2 regions of the Paenibacillus sp. DRB1-1 genome follow, and region 2 is predicted to be linked to the other one. Evidence: riboswitches for the same ligand, from Rfam matches in the RefSeq annotation. Region 2 holds a riboswitch; the other holds the start of a gene.

Region 1 (8,103 bases), 2.9 Mb from region 2:
TTGCGCTTTAGCTGCATTATAACGGGCAACCAGTGTCTCGCGCTTGTTTTTCATTTCTGTCAGCTGTCTACGCATTTCATCCAGCTTGCCACGCAGATTATCGGCTGCAGCTTTGTTCTGTTCGTAACCAGCTTTGAACTCATTCATTTTTTGTTCAGCAGATTTCTTTTCTTCCAGCGCGCGACGAGCCAGATCTACATTTTGTGCTTTTGCAGCGGTATGTGCCTGTTCTTCGCGTTTTTTTACCAAAGCAGCCTGTTCTTCGTATTGCTGTTTGAATCTCTTTTCAATAGCAATTTGAGCGGCTACCGCTTTCTCTGCATCTTCCAGGTCCTCTTGCATATCACGAATGTATTGATCCGTCATTTTAATTGGATCTTCTGCCTTGTCGATAATGGCATTAATGTTGGACATCGTAAGATCTCTTAATCGTTTGAAAATAGACATGTGAAGTTCCTCCTAGAGTTGAATGCTTAAATTTTAAGCTCTGTACACATGTTTACGCAAGCTTTGCAAAGAGGGTTTCAAAAATATCTAAAAGCCGCGCAAGTAAGGCTCTGGGATATCGGCCTGTACTTTTAGCTCCCGCGATGCATGCAGCGCCCAATAGGGATCACGCAGCATGGCACGGCCTATTGCTACCAGATCAGCTTCTTTCTGCTGAACAACCCGGCGGGCGTCCTCATAATCATCCAGTAAGCCAACCGCAATGACAGGTACATTCAGCTTTTCACGGATGGTATGAGCCAAATCCACCTGATAGCCGGCACGCGCAGACGGGCCTCCACCAGAACCAATCGGACCCTCACCACCAGAAGAGATATGGAAAATGTCCACACCCGCATCACGATATCGTTCCCCTACGCCTGTTATGTATTCCACATTATATCCATCTTCGACGTATTCTTTGGCGGATATCCGCATAAGCACAGGCATATCAGCAGGAAGAACCTCTTTAACAGCATGTATGACCTCAACACCGAACAGTGACAAATCCTGCCCATATTCATCTTCTCTGGCATTTGTTAAAGGGGAATGAAATTGATGGATCAGATAGCCGTGAGCGCCATGTATCTCGACCGTGTCAAAACCTGCTTCCACCGCGCGGCGCGCGCCTTCTTTGTATGCCTGAACCAGTTCCCTGACTTCAGCCGTCTTTAAGGCGTGGGGCTCTTTAAAGCGTTCGCTAAAAGGAATCGAGGACGGACCCACAGGTTGCTCAGCATCTTCAGCCTTGCGTCCAGCGTGGCCTAGTTGAATGCCAATTTTGGCACCATACTTGTGGACTTCCTCTACAATCTTACGATATGCAGGAATATGTTCGTCACTCCAAATACCCAAATCACGATCTGTAATACGTCCATCTGGATGGACCGCTGTCATTTCCACAATAATAAGTCCAGTGCCTCCTACTGCCCGGCTCACATAATGGACATGATGCCAATCCGTTGGATTTCCGTCCTTGGCCTCCACGCTGTATTGGCACATCGGGGGCATAACAATCCGATTTTTTAAAGAAAGCCCCTTTAATTGATAAGGAGTAAACAAGTCGGTCACTTTTATCCATCCTTCCTTCAATTCCATGTCTGTATAATTATGAATTGCATCCCCATTATACACCAGCTGTCACGGTATACCGAATTCGTTGTAAGGCTAAAACTTGCGAAAATGCTCCTGTTTCCGGTCATGTTTAAGAGAATATGTACGTTTAGCTCCATCATCTTCATTGATAATCGTTTCATCGTGGACTTCTTTCCAGTCGTTGATGAGCCGAACTTGGTAACCAGCATATTTTTAATAGGACAGGTACATAATAGTCGAGAGCACCACTAGGTACCACTGCACGGAAAGGGGGGATACATATGCCGTACAGGGGAGTGTTGCCATGCTTGGCACTGTTACTAGCATTTTCAAGTTTACCCGTTCACGCGGATGCGCCTCCCAACATCGGAACGCCCCATCCCAAGGAAGCAGCTGTTGCTTCTTCTGTACAACAGAGCACAGATCGAGCAACTCCTACATTAGCAATGCTGCGAAAAAAACATGCGGACATTTTTAAAATGTGCGGCCCACACACCCGCCAAATTGCCTTAACCTTTGATGATGTGCCCGATTCTAGGTATACGCCGCAGGTTTTGGACGTATTACACGCCAATGGCATCAAAGCCACCTTTTTTATCGTCGGTCACCGTGCGGAAAAGCATCCGGGGATCATACGCCGTATTATCCGTGAAGGCCATGCTATAGGAAACCATTCCTATACTCATCCGGATTTTAGGAAGGCCACACCAGAACGCTTTCGCAACCAGATTACAAAAACAGAACGTATTTTACAAGCCAGCGCAGGTATTCGCCCCAAGTTGATTCGTCCACCCTACGGTGAAATCACGGAGCCTCAAATCCAATGGGCACGTCGTCATGGCTACATGATTGTCAATTGGAATGTAGACTCTCTCGACTGGAAGGGACTAAGTAAAACACAAATTCAGCGCAATGTGATCCCAGCTACCGGGCCTGGCTCTATTATTTTAATGCACGCAGGTGGAGGTCAAAGCTCCAACTTGCAAGGCACTGTCCAAGCTCTGCCGGGTCTAATTCACTCTCTAAAAGCTAAGGGCTACAAATTTGTGACAGTCCCTCGGCTACTCCACACATCGGAACGGAAATAACCATATGTTTAGGATTGAGCTACAAGCTAAAGCAACGTAAAAAGGCTGTCTTACCAGCAGAAGTTTTCTGCTCGTCAAGACAGCCTTTTTTACGGATAGGACCTGATAAGAGTCCGACCTAGTTATATATGGTAGGATACAGGCATTAAGTTTACATAGTATATATTATGTTTAATTAAACCGTATATACGTACAATGCTATTTATCAATAACGTATAGCTTCACATTTTGAAATCCAAAGTCGTTCACAAATGATTTGTTGCCAGGAATAAAGATATCAATCCGTTTTCCTGTAATGGCGCTGCCCTGATCGCGAGCGACAGCTACAAAAGAATGATCCGGCAAACCTGGGTGGGAATAGCCTGTAACCAGCACTTTCGTGCCCATCGGAATGACGTTCGGGTCTACCGCAATTGTACCTAGTTTAAGCGGATTGCCGTAGTAGTCCACTGCTCCCCATTTACCATTCTCATCGGCTGCGGCAGAATACGCAGAAGCCTTAACGTCAACTATTTTGCTATAGTTAAATGTTTTGCCCCACGCTTGAATCGTTGGCCCCTCATTCACTGGTGCTTTCTCCGTAATAAGCTGCGGCTTCGAATCCGAAGCTGCCTTCACACTTTTTTCACCAGGTACCTTAATTTGCAGACCTGCATATATATTGTTGGAGGCAATGTTTGGGTTCGCCTTCGTCAGCTCGTCCACTGATACTCCATAACGTTGAGCAAGCAAAAAGAAGGTATCACCATCTTTGGCAGTATGAAGCGAAGCAGCATCCGCTACTCCAGCTGTCTGTGCCAGACCTGCAATGGCTGCGGCAAGCACCGCAAATTTCATGGTTTTTCCAATATGTTTTAGATGTTTCAAAGATATGTACCTCCTCTGTTATGCCTGCGAAGTTAGCTGTCGGATTCGGACTCAGAAGAAGCCCTATGCTTGTGCAATTCACCCCTAGGCATATTCCATATCGTCTTATGACGTATCGGAAAGAATGCCGTTGTTACGTCCCCCGCACTTCCCATAGTTTGGGCCCAGCATTCAGCGTTTGTCATAACCGCATGCTGTCCCGGTAAGTTTTGGCTTACTGCATAATATCACAATTTTGTAACCTTATCCGCATGAAAATGTTGGGAACCTTGAACATCATACTATACTCGTTACAATTTTGTCACCAAGAAATCGATATTTGTTACGAAAATATGGGGAAATGGTGACAAAAAAAGAAAAAGCCCTCCGTCAATGAAGTGAACCCTGTCAAGTAGACAGCTATCAAAAAGCAATAATTAAGCAGCCTGAGTCCTGTATTCATAAGGAGTCAGGTTGTTTAGTTTCTCTTGAAAGCGTTCATGGTTGTAGAAATGGATATACTTTTGAACAGCATGCTCCACCTGTTGAGCTGAATGGAAGGCGTGGAGATAGAAACACTCGGTTTTAAAATGACTGAAGAAGTTTTCTATACATGCATTGTCCCAGCAGTTCCCTTTTCGGGACATGCTGGCCTGTATTCCGTATCGCTTGAGCAGGTTGGTATATTGGCGAGAGGTATATTGAAATCCTTGGTCGCTATGCAGTAGAACACCTCGCGCATCCTGTCGCTTCCTTGCCTTTTTCACTGTATCCAACACCAGGCTCAAATCGTTTCTGCGGCTGATCTGGTAGGCAACAATTTCGTTGTTAAAAAGATCCTGAATCGCGGAAAGGTAGAGCCTCTGTCCATTGAATATGAGGTAAGTGATGTCTGTTACCCACTTTTGATTCAACTGGTCGGCCTTAAATTCCCGGTTTAGATGATTGCCAGAAATGACATAGGCTTCTTTCTTGCCGTAGTAAGGTCTCTTCCTACGAATGATCGCCTTGATTCCTAGTTCACCCATAAGTCTCCGTACACGCTTATGATTTATATGTATGCCATAGATTCGATTCAACCAAACCTTCACCCTGCGGTAGCCGTATATTCCTTTCAATTTCTCGTAACAAGCCATGATTTTTAGCTTCATGGTTTCATCTTCCCGCTGTTTTTGTGAAACGAACATCTTTCGCTTTATCCATTTATAAAAGCCGCTTTTGGATACTCCGGCCAGTTCACATAGTAGTACGATGCTATGTCCCTTACTAAGCAATTCTTGGATCACCGCAAACTTTTTACTCTTGGGTACAGCCTCCATTCCTCCTTTCACATCTGCAAGAGCTTTTTTAGCATTTCATTTTCTGCTTCAAGGCGTTTCAGCTTGACCTCCGGATCTTCGGGGCGTGTTCGAGGTCTGCCGATGCCAGGCCCTTTTGCTTTGCCTCGTTTTTCCTCTAGACCTTTCATTCCCTCGGCTTTGAAGTGTCTCACCCATCGGCGAACCAGCGAAGCGTCAATCTCCATTTCTCGTGCCACGTTTTTATATCCGATTCCCTTGTTGAGGTACAGATCCACTGTCTTTTTCTTGAAGCTCACATCGTAAGTTTTTCTTATTACTCCCATAGAAAAATCCCCTCCATAATAGACAGATTAGTCGGCTTGCTCTTTTCTGTCTACTATGAGGGGATCATATCACAAACGGAGGGCTTTTTTATAGCTCATATCAGCACTTTCTTACAATACTTTGGCAAGAAAATCACGGGTGCGATCATGGCTTGGAGTACCAAATACCTGCTCTGGTGTACCTTGCTCTACAATTTTACCGTTATCCATAAAGATGATTCGATCGCCTACCTCACGGGCAAAGCCCATTTCATGCGTCACGATTACCATGGTCATGCCGCCTTCGGCGAGCTTCTTCATTACATCCAGAACCTCTCCAACCATTTCAGGGTCCAATGCAGAAGTCGGCTCATCGAACAGCATTACGTGCGGCTGCATGGCCAAAGCACGCGCAATCGCAATACGTTGCTTCTGACCTCCGGATAGCTGGTTCGGAAAGGTATTCTTCTTATCCTCAAGCCCTACGGTACGCAGGAGTTCTAGCGCAATTTTTTCCGCTTCCTTCCCTGACTGTCTTCTAACCTGCGTTGGTGCAAGCGTCAGGTTCTGCAACACTGTTTTATGCGGGAACAGATTAAAATGCTGGAACACCATCCCCATCTTCTCCCGGGTTACGTTAATATTATGACCACGAGCTGTAATCGGCTCGCCCTCAAACAAAATCTCCCCGTCCGTAGGCTGTTCTAGCAAATTCATGCAACGCAAAAACGTACTCTTCCCCGAACCGCTGGGACCGATGATGACGACGACTTCACCTTTGGCGATATCTATATCAATGCCTTTTAAAATCTCATTCTTGCCGAACGATTTACGCAGTTGTTTAACGGTGATCACTGGCTCTCAACTTCCTTTCCCATAAACCCAGCAGCTTAGACAAGCTGAATGTCATTACAAAATAAATAGCGGCTGCGATTACGAACGGACTTAATCCTTCGTAGGTAATGTTCTTAATGACCTGGGCCTGATACATAATATCCACCATCCCAATGGTCGAAATAATGGATGATTCTTTAATGATCGTAATAAACTCATTACCGATAGCAGGCAAAATAGATTTAAACGCTTGCGGCAAAATGACATGACGCATAGCTTTGCCCCGTCCCATACCCAATGAACGGGCAGCCTCCATCTGTCCACGGTCTACCGCCTGGATACCTGCACGGAAAATTTCAGCCAGATATGCCGAGCTATTCAGAGACAATGTGATTATACCAGACTGGAGTGGAGTAAAATTGACACCCAGCGTCAAAGCAACCCCGTAGTGAATAATCATGAGTTGCACCAGCATAGGTGTGCCACGCAGGATCTCTACATAAGTGGTACCTAACCACTCAATGATGCGTACTCCACTCATACGTAGCAAGGATATGATCAGACCAATGATGAATCCGAACAGTACTCCGAGCGCAGACAGCAACAAGGTGTAGCCGATACCCGTAGCATATAAACTGCGGTATTTCCAAAAAATATCTACAATGTTATTAGAAGAAACCTGACGATCCGCAGAAAGTGCACTCGCTTCCGTGGAAAACTTCTCAATCGACCCGTCTGCTTTCAGGCGAGCCAACGTTTTATTTACAGAAGCAAGCAATTCTGCATTCCCTTTACGGATACCTACAGCTGTTTCTGCTCCCGCATCCTCAGGCACAGCCTTGGCAAGGGTTACGGTACCGTCTAACGTGTATCCTTTAGCAACCGTATCTTCGATCACGACAGCGTTCACACGCTGGGTCCGCAGCTGGAGTACCAGGTCAGATATTTTATCCAGTGAAGTTACAGAGGCATTGGGCACTTTTTGAGCAATCTCTTCCTGAATACTTCCCTTTTGTGCTCCGATCTTCTCGCCTTTCAAAGCATCCATCGTCGGATATTTGTCTTTATCCTCTGGGCGTACCATGATGACTTGCTTGGAGCGATAGTATACATCCGAAAAATCAATACTCTTTCTGCGTTCATCCGTTGGTGTCATACCGGACAGTACCAAGTCTACACGACCACTTTGCAGAGCAGGCAGCAAAGAGTCAAAACTCATGTCCTCAGGGACCATCTCCGCATCCAAATCTTTGGCGATTTCCTTGGCGATATCCACATCGAACCCAACAATGGTATCCTTACCGTTAATGACTTTATGAAACTCATACGGCGGAAAGTCGGCACTCATGCCCACAACAAGTTTTTTCTGTGGCTTTGCTTCCGTTCCGTATGCATTGAGCATGGGAAGACCAGTCAACAGCAAGATAACCGCCGTCAAAACCAGGGCGGTAAAACGATATGCCTTTTTCAATCTTTTTTTCTCTCCTTAAATTCTTTATAATAAATAAGATTGTGTCATTATAAATGAATATGCATGATTATGCAATGAATGTTATAGTACAATTTCAGCATACCTAACGCAGTACCTATATTACAGCTTATATAAAGGAGTTTTCAGCATGGATTTTAAACAGACCATTCAACAGACCATTGAGCAGCATGCCCCACGGTTTAAGGACATTTCGTTATTTATTGGCGCAAATCCTGAACTTGGAAACGAGGAATTTCTGGCCGCTGCCCGTTTAAAAGAAGAACTGGTTTTTCACGGTTTTGAGGTCCAGGCACCTGTATTGGGCATAGAAACAGCCTTTATTGCAACTTACAAATCTGCAAAACCCGGACCGATTGTCGCTTTTCTGGCAGAATATGACGCTCTGAAAGGTCTAGGACACGCCTGTGGGCACCATCTGATATGTATGATGAGTATTGGTGCTGCCGTCGGCCTCAAGTCGATCATCGACGAAACAGGTGGAGAAGTACGGGTATATGGCACACCTGCCGAAGAAACACGCGGTGCAAAGGTCCCGATGGCCGCTGCCGGGTTGTTTGATGATTGCGACATAGCACTTATGACGCATCCTTATGACCGTTACGAAAAATCAGGCAAATCGCTGGCGATTGATGCTGTACAATTCGAATTTTTTGGTCAAT
Region 2 (8,103 bases):
TTGGCTTTTTGAAAATAAGGTTATGCGACATAACGAGCTGAAGCGAAGTATCGGTACCATTTCCTTCAAAACACTAAGCATCATGTTAAAAGAGCTAGAGGCAGATGGCCTTATCATACGCAAGGAATTCCCCCAAATACCTCCAAAAGTTGAATATTCATTATCTGAACGCGGTCTTTCTCTCATTCCATTGTTAAATATGATGTGCGAGTGGGGAGAGGAAAATGGTTTGCCAGCTCTGGAGGACGGACGGCAATAGGCAATTCCTATTACAGGCTGTCAATAAAATTCAAATAATCTCGTGCGCTTTTCTCCAATTCGCTTTCGGACGTACCCATCTCATTTTCGCCAGACTCTTTTTCTGTACCATAAAACGCAAAGAACGAACGGTAATTTGCATTGCAATATAGGAAGGTTGTTTCAAAAGGAGATAATAGCTGCTCAAGTGTATAGCGATATCTTCCTTCTTCACTATAATCTTCTTTTTTACTTCCGGCAGATACTGCTAAAGCAACCTTACGATTCTTTAATTTGTCACCTCCATTTGAACCATGAGCCCAGCCATAAGCAAAAACATCGTCAAGCCATTTTTTTAGGAGAGGCGGACTGTTAAACCAATAAACAGGAAACTGTAAAATAAGATTGCTATGTGATTCAATGAAGTGCTGCTCTTTTTCCACATCAATGTTCCCGTCAGGGTAAACCTTATGCAATTCGTGGATAGTATACTTTTCTGGATATTTTTTGAGCTCTTCTACCCATCGCCTATTTATGACAGATGCCTCGATGCTTGGATGTGTAACGATAACAAGAGTTTTCAAAGAATTGTCCTCCTTAAGTATTATTTATTTTTGAGTATAAAGTGAGCGCTACAAATATGTAAGTATGCACTTTCAGGACAACTACTTACTAAAAGGTTAGTGTCAAACTCAGATAAATAAAAAAAGCAGCCCACAGATGTGGCTGCTTTTTTACAATATTATTGCTGCGTTAACGCTGGGCCTATCCTTCCAGCGCCTGCTTCAATTCCTCAGGCGAAGCGTCCCACCATTCCTCGTTATGCGAAATTAGCAGGCTTTTAAGCGCTGCTCTATCTTCGCTACCGAGATCATCCAGCATGAAACGACGCTTGAGCGCGTAATCCATACGGTTGACGTGATCGGCGAGGATTTTCCAGCCGCGTTTGGCTTCGTCGTCAATCAGCATCTCGCAGGCAGTGGCACCGCCGTACATGCGTCCTTCGGGCGTACGATCCACGGCTACCCATACGAGCCATACCTGGCGTCCGTTCGGTACATCCTCTTTATTCGTAGAGAACTTGATACCACGTTCTACTTTACTTTTGGCATGCATGGCACCGATATCAATTTTTGCCTCTCCTCGGTCAATAATGACCGGGGACATGCTGTTCAGGTCGATTGAGCCTGCGCCGAAACCCTTATGTTTACTCTTGCCACTGACAATGTTCAGTGCAATCTGTTTTTTGCCGTCCGGCTGATTTTCACTCATGCGTCACTAGACCTCCATTTTCCGTCTTCACACTCATTCTACACTATAAATATTTTAACTAATAATCTCCTGAAAGCAAACATATACATGCTGTAGATGCTTGTCAACGGGAGGTATCCATTGTATGACCCCAGCACGCACTAAAATCGTTTTATTGTCTACACTAGCCCTCGGTCTCCTCGCAGGGACGTTATGGTTTGCCTGGCAGCCCCAATCGCAATCCGACCCGCAGTCCATAGGCCAACCACTATACGGCTCCCTGTCTGAGTCTGCGCTTGTCCCAAATATGGGCAAGCCTCTAGGGGCAAACATCCTGCCTGACCTGCCCAAGAACCCTCCACAGCCCGCTACAGAAATCCTCAGCAAACGGGTGGTAGAGTACCACATTGATGTGTCTCTGGAAAAAGGACAGGTTTTGCGAGGCACTGAGACCCTGACCTGGAAGCACCCGGGCAAGAAAACCGTGAATGATCTGTATCTTCATCTATACCCGAATGCCTTCTCTTCCATGGAGACCACCTTTATGAAGGAATCCGGTGGAAAGCTGCGTGGAGACACCATGCCCAAAGACGGCTTTGGCTCTATGACGCTGACTGAACTAAAAACAGAAGACGGTTTATCTCTCATGCACCGCATCCAATATGTGCAGCCAGATGACGGTAACGCAGGCGACCGTTCGCTCATGAAGGTGCGTCTACCCAAGCCGGTACGAGGTGGCGAAGAAATCACTTTATATATGAAGTTTGAGGTAAAACTGCCCGCCATCTTCGCTCGTATGGGTGCGACAGATGATTTTGTAATGGCAGGACAGTGGTTCCCGAAGCTCAGCGTCTACGAGACTGCAGGGCAGCGTGGACGCGCCGAAGAGGGCTGGAACCTCCACCAGTATCATGGTAACTCCGAGTTTTATGCCGATTTTGGAATTTACAGCGTACGGATTCGGGTGCCTGAAACTCATATCGTAGCAGCGACCGGATTTCCCACCCGTGGTGCCGTCAGACAGAACGGCCAAAAAATATATCAATTTTATGCCGATGATGTACACGATTTTGCCTGGTCCGCTTCACCCAACTTTGTAACCGTAGAAGAACCCTTTTCTTCTGCTGAAGTCCCTGGTGTCAAAATCAAGCTCTACCTTGACCCGTCGCACAAGGAGCTCAAAGGGCGCTATATGAGCGCCGCGAAGGCCGCCCTTTCGTACTACAGCAAATGGTACGGGCCTTATCCATATTCCACCCTATCCATCGTCGTTCCACCCAAATCAGGCAATGGAGCCGGCGGTATGGAGTATCCGACACTCATCACAGCCGCTGCTGCGGGTAATCTGAATCCTGGCTATAGTCTGGAACGAACATTAGTTCATGAGATTGGACATCAATATTTCTACGGAATGGTAGCCAATAACGAATTTGAGGAGCCGTGGCTGGATGAAGGCTTCACCTCCTATGCAGAGGAGCGGCTTATGGAGCAAGAATATGGGCTTAGCCCCAACTTGCCATTACAATCGGGACAGGTAGCCTCCCCACAGCCGCTCAACCGCGAGTCATGGAAGTACGGCTCGGCTACTGAGTACGCGCAAAATGCCTACTCTCGAGGCAAGCTGGTACTACGGGGCATTGAACGTCAGGTGGGTATGAAAAAAATGGATCGGATTATGCGGACCTACGTCCAGACGTACCGATTTAAGCATCCGTCCTCCCAGGATTTTCAACGTATCGTGGAGAGAGTCACCGGACGCTCATGGAGCCACTATTTTGAACAGTATGTATATGACGGCCAGATGGCGGACTTTTCGGTGGATCATATCACGAACCACAAGCTGGAGAATGGATATGAAGCCGTCGTGACGGTCAGCAAAAAAGGGGCGGATTATCCCAAGATCCCTGTCCAATTTACCTTCAAGGATGGTACTACGATATTCAAGGCTTGGGACGGCGCGGGCAAAAGCACAACTTTTCGGATCAAAAGTACTTCTCCCGTTTCCTATGTAACCCTTGATCCTTTATATACCATTGCACTGGAGAACAAGCATATTAACAATAGCCTAAAGGCCGAATTGGACGAAAAGCAACAAACCCGTTGGAATGTAAGTGTAACCAAGCTGTTAGAAACACTGCTTGGAAGTCTGTCATGGTGAGGTGTCTATAGATGCGGACTGTTATAAAAGAGGGCTGGGCGCTGGTGCGCATACGATTCTATATCGTTATCATTTTATTTCTATATCGACTACTGTGGGGGGTGTTTCTCTATCGGTTGGTGCAGTCTGCCGTTATCCCGCTACTGCTCCGTTATCCTGATCAGGGTCAAAACGAGCTGGGACAGACCTTGTTTTGGATGGAGAGCCAGATTGCTCTGATGGACAGCCGGGAAGTACATGTGTATTTGTGGATACTACTAGGGGCGACTGTACTACGTATACTGATCACTCCCTTCATTAGAGCCGGAATATATCAAAGCCTGCATACCGATGCTACTGAACCGCAAAGCCTGTCCTTTTTCAAGGGTATGAAGCGCCATGGCATGTCGTCGCTGTTGTATTACACCATCGAGTTGGGACTGCTGCTGCTTCCCTCCTTTTGGGTAGTACCGAGACTCTACCCTATTGTAGCAGGAACGCTTCAATCTCCCTCTTACCTGCTGCATTTGTTGCCCTATGCCATGGGGTGGATGGCTTACGGATGGTTCATTCGGCAGTGCATCCTGTATATGCAACTGGGGACTGTCGGTGGTCACGCCATACTATCGTCCCTGCTCGCCTTCTTTCGCCAGCTCCTCCCAGCTGTCGGTGTATCCCTTTTGCTCGGTGCTTGTGTGCTGCTGGTCTTCGGTCTATTTGGCACCGTGGCGATGATTTGGACTGGCATGCTGGCGCTCATTCTCCAGCAATCGTATCATTTTGTTACTAGTCTGGTCAGGCTGTGGCATATCAGTTCGCAGTACAGACTATGGCATACCGATATCTCCAGTAGAAGTTAAGCCCTGCCTTTATGTTTTTTACTTCATTTCCGTCTGTCGAAAAATCTCGATTCATATCCGCGCAAACGACACATAACTGAATACTGTTAACAAGATCTGTTCCTTGGACATTAGGAGCAGATTTTTTTTTGTAACTTTTTGCAATGAAACATTTGCCAAAGCCAGCCGTCTTTGTTACAATAATCGCAGTGAACTGATAGTAACAACTTTGTAATCTTTATTGTAACCTTTATCTCAAAAATAACGTTATTGTGAATACTGCTCTCCAAGGTGCACATCTTAAGTTAAGCCTAATTCCTGGCACCTAGGAAGCGGGGGAACCAGTTTGGGTGAATTGATCTCGCAACAGAGTGGTCATAGGGGAACCTTCTACCGAATCCTTAAGCTAACCTCGCAGGCATTGGAAGGGGTATATTTTTTTTGAAGAAGAAGCTAACGATCGCAGCTATGGGTCTTGCCATTGCCTTTACATCTTTTACATTCGGTGGCGGCAGTGCATATGCAGACTCCAAGATGGACCAGGTCATTCAAGATGCCAAAGGAACGAGCTACAGAAGCGGAGGCACTACACTCGAGGGATTCGATTGCTCCGGCTTCACAATGTATGTATTCAACAAACTGGGAATTAAACTTCCGCATCAATCTGGATCACAATTCAAAATGGGATCTTCTGTATCCCGCGATGAAATGAGACCTGGAGACCTGGTGTTCTTCAACACCACAGGAAGAGGCATTTCCCATGTAGGTATCTTCGTAGGTGAAGGGAAATTTGCCCACTCCTCGACTTCACGTGGTGTAGTAGTTAGCTCACTGAACGAAAATTATTACGCTAACCGCTATGTCGGTGCAAAAAGAATTATGAGCACAGACGCTTACCATTCTGTAGCTTCAGAAATTCCTGATGACGACAACGTAGAATAACTAACGCACAGCAAGCTAACCCTAGCCGCAATTTGATTCTGGCCGGAATCGAATTGCGGTTTTTTATGTCCACAACATCAGCAATTATTATCATTACTGACGAACTGAAGCCTCAAAAGGTTTCAATTTTAGCGAACATCGTCGGTTTTACCGTCAGCGCTGGGGGAGCATATGAGCAGTAAATCCTTCTTATTGAATGTATACCCGACTTGAGTATGAAATAAACACGCTTGCCATTCCCCTGCAACTTGTCTACAATCTGTTGTTAATGATTGAAGTACTTGTAAAAGGAGGATGGAACACATGCCGGCCTCAATATCTAACTATCGGATCGTACCGATGGACGAGCATCAAGCGGCTGCAATCTGTGAGTGGCGCTATGATCCACCTTATAATATATACGGATGGCTCCCCTGGGAACAAATGAAGGCGCTTGAAGTCGAATTTGGAAGTCCCACGCTTCGCCAAGAGCAATATGTTGCTGTACTGGATGAAGAGAATAAGCTGACGGGATTTGCCCAATATTTCCCTATGATCGGTGTGACCCGGCTAGGTCTTGGAATGCATCCTGAAAGATGCGGACATGGCAAAGGCGCTGATTTTGTCCGTGCCATTGCAGAGGAAGCCCAACGACGCAACCCGAAGAATGAAATTGATCTAGAGGTACTTACTTGGAATCATCGCGCTATCCGGGCTTACAAGGCGGCTGGATTTGAGCTTACAGATACCTATGAACGCCAGACTCCCGATGGCAAAAAACCGTTTTATTGTATGGTATATCGTCCCGAGCACCAAACCCAGGTTCTATGATAAAAGCGCCTTCGGCATACAACCGCGATGTTGTATAGCGAAGGCGCTTTTATCATCATACGACCGATCATTACAAGCTCAATGACTGCTGCGCATTTTTTCAAAAGCTTCATTATATTGTTGGGCTTCCTTAATATCCACGGCCATAATACCGCCGTCGTCCCAAGAGGTCAAACGCAGAGTCACGGTCTTGTAATCAATCGTAATAAATGGATGATGATTGAATGCTTCAGATATAGCGGCAACTTCATCCACGAATGCAATCCCTTTCATAAAACTGGAAAAATTATATTTCCGAACGATCCAACGTCCTTCCTCCAGTTCCCAGCCCTCCAGTTTCTCCAGATGTGCTTCAATCTCTTCTTGTGTAAAAGGCATGTTACGAACTCCTCCCCGTTTATACGGAAGCCTTTCGACCGCTTAAATACGGCCAAAACTACGATATATTGGTGTACATATTACCACGGCCCCGTTGATAAATCCATAAGACGGACCTCAAATCAAAGGTACTGACGTCAGCTCCTCGTCTCCAATGAGTACATAGATACGATGGTGCTCCGGCTCATAGATCACAACGCCACTGCCTACAGTGATTATGGGCTCTGTACCCAGTGCATAGAATAAGTCTTCTGCCAAAGCTTCATTGACTTCCTGGCGTCCCGCCGGGTCCAGCCTGTCCCAATCTTCTACTTCCATCTCGAAAAATTCGTAGCTGTCTGGGATGCGTCCCACAGCCTCTGTCAAATCGTTCAAAATTTGTTCATACTCACGCCCATGCTTTACTCCCATGCCATTTCCTCCAATGGTTCCGCCATTCAATACATAATCACCTTATTATACCGGAAATTCGCACTTAACAAAAAAGAGAGTTTTGTCGATAAATACTATAATCCGTCTTGTAATGACGCGCTTGGGGCAAGGACGACCCCGGCGGCATGAAAGGATTCAAAATCTATTCTCATGGATGAGGTGTATCATGCAAATTTCAACCATTATCGGACTTGTGCTCGGGATTATGTCACTGGTCGTCGGGATGATCTTAAAAGGCGCTCCGGTCGTCAATCTGGTCAATAATCCCGCTGCTTACATGATTATTTTCGTCGGAACGGCAGCGAGTATATTTATGGCCTTCCCGATGGCAGAAATCAAACGGATTCCGAAGCTGTTCAAGGTTATTTTCACCGAACAAAAACTGTTAGACCGCAAAGAACTCATCGGTACGTTTACCGAGTGGGCATCCATTACCCGTCGTGAAGGTCTGCTCGCCTTGGAATCTAAGGTAGAGGAAATCGACGATCCCTTTATGCGTGGCGGCATGCGAATGATTATTGACGGAAATGATCAGGAATTCGTACGGGACGTTCTGATGGAGGATATCAATGCTACCGAAGATCGACATCGCTCTGGCGCGCTGATCTTCTCTCAAGCTGGTATGTACGCTCCAACGCTCGGGGTACTCGGTGCGGTTGTAGGTCTGATCGCCGCTCTGGCCGACCTTAGTGACATGGAAAAGCTCTCTCATGCCATTGCAGCAGCCTTCATTGCGACGTTGCTCGGTATTTTTACAGGTTATGTCCTGTGGCATCCGATGTCCAACAAGCTCAAACGGTTATCCAAAAAAGAAGTAGAGCTTAAATTAATGATGGTCGAAGGTCTGCTTTCCATTCAATCGGGGATATCTACGATTGCCATCAGTCAGAAACTGACGATCTTCCTGACTCCGACCGAACGGGCTACGATGACCCAGAAGGATGGCGATTCCAGTGAGTAAAAAGAGACATGAACCGCATGAAGAGCATGCTGACGAAAGCTGGCTGTTGCCATATTCCGACTTAATGACCCTTCTGTTGGCTCTTTTCATTGTCTTATTCGGTATGAGCTCGCTCG

What was found. Region 2 has a riboswitch for cyclic di-AMP ahead of ACQW03_RS10635 (C40 family peptidase). Riboswitches for the same ligand answer to the same signal wherever they lie in the genome.
Region 1: another riboswitch for cyclic di-AMP. It lies ahead of ACQW03_RS23930 (3D domain-containing protein); the one in region 2 lies ahead of ACQW03_RS10635 (C40 family peptidase).

What each region holds. Positions count from the first base shown of each region.
Region 1 is NZ_JBODQH010000001.1:5,312,745-5,320,847, reverse strand. Features, by position in the region: gene ACQW03_RS23945 (PspA/IM30 family protein) at 1-447, opposite strand, end outside; gene ACQW03_RS23940 (NADH:flavin oxidoreductase/NADH oxidase) at 535-1,557, opposite strand; gene ACQW03_RS23935 (polysaccharide deacetylase family protein) at 1,863-2,669, shown strand; gene ACQW03_RS23930 (3D domain-containing protein) at 2,868-3,536, opposite strand; cyclic di-AMP (ydaO/yuaA leader) riboswitch at 3,543-3,711, opposite strand; gene ACQW03_RS23925 (IS3 family transposase) at 3,953-4,834, opposite strand; gene ACQW03_RS23920 (transposase) at 4,843-5,139, opposite strand; gene ACQW03_RS23915 (amino acid ABC transporter ATP-binding protein) at 5,251-5,973, opposite strand; gene ACQW03_RS23910 (ABC transporter substrate-binding protein/permease) at 5,960-7,423, opposite strand; gene ACQW03_RS23905 (M20 family metallopeptidase) at 7,572-8,103, shown strand, end outside.
Region 2 is NZ_JBODQH010000001.1:2,391,770-2,399,872, forward strand. Features, by position in the region: gene ACQW03_RS10610 (winged helix-turn-helix transcriptional regulator) at 1-259, shown strand, start outside; gene ACQW03_RS10615 (NAD(P)H-dependent oxidoreductase) at 270-821, opposite strand; gene ACQW03_RS10620 (YwhD family protein) at 1,003-1,509, opposite strand; gene ACQW03_RS10625 (M1 family metallopeptidase) at 1,634-3,646, shown strand; gene ACQW03_RS10630 (hypothetical protein) at 3,658-4,485, shown strand; cyclic di-AMP (ydaO/yuaA leader) riboswitch at 4,763-4,900, shown strand; gene ACQW03_RS10635 (C40 family peptidase) at 4,906-5,406, shown strand; gene ACQW03_RS10640 (GNAT family N-acetyltransferase) at 5,710-6,216, shown strand; gene ACQW03_RS10645 (4a-hydroxytetrahydrobiopterin dehydratase) at 6,295-6,594, opposite strand; gene ACQW03_RS10650 (hypothetical protein) at 6,712-7,005, opposite strand; gene motA (flagellar motor stator protein MotA) at 7,193-7,987, shown strand; gene motB (flagellar motor protein MotB) at 7,980-8,103, shown strand, end outside.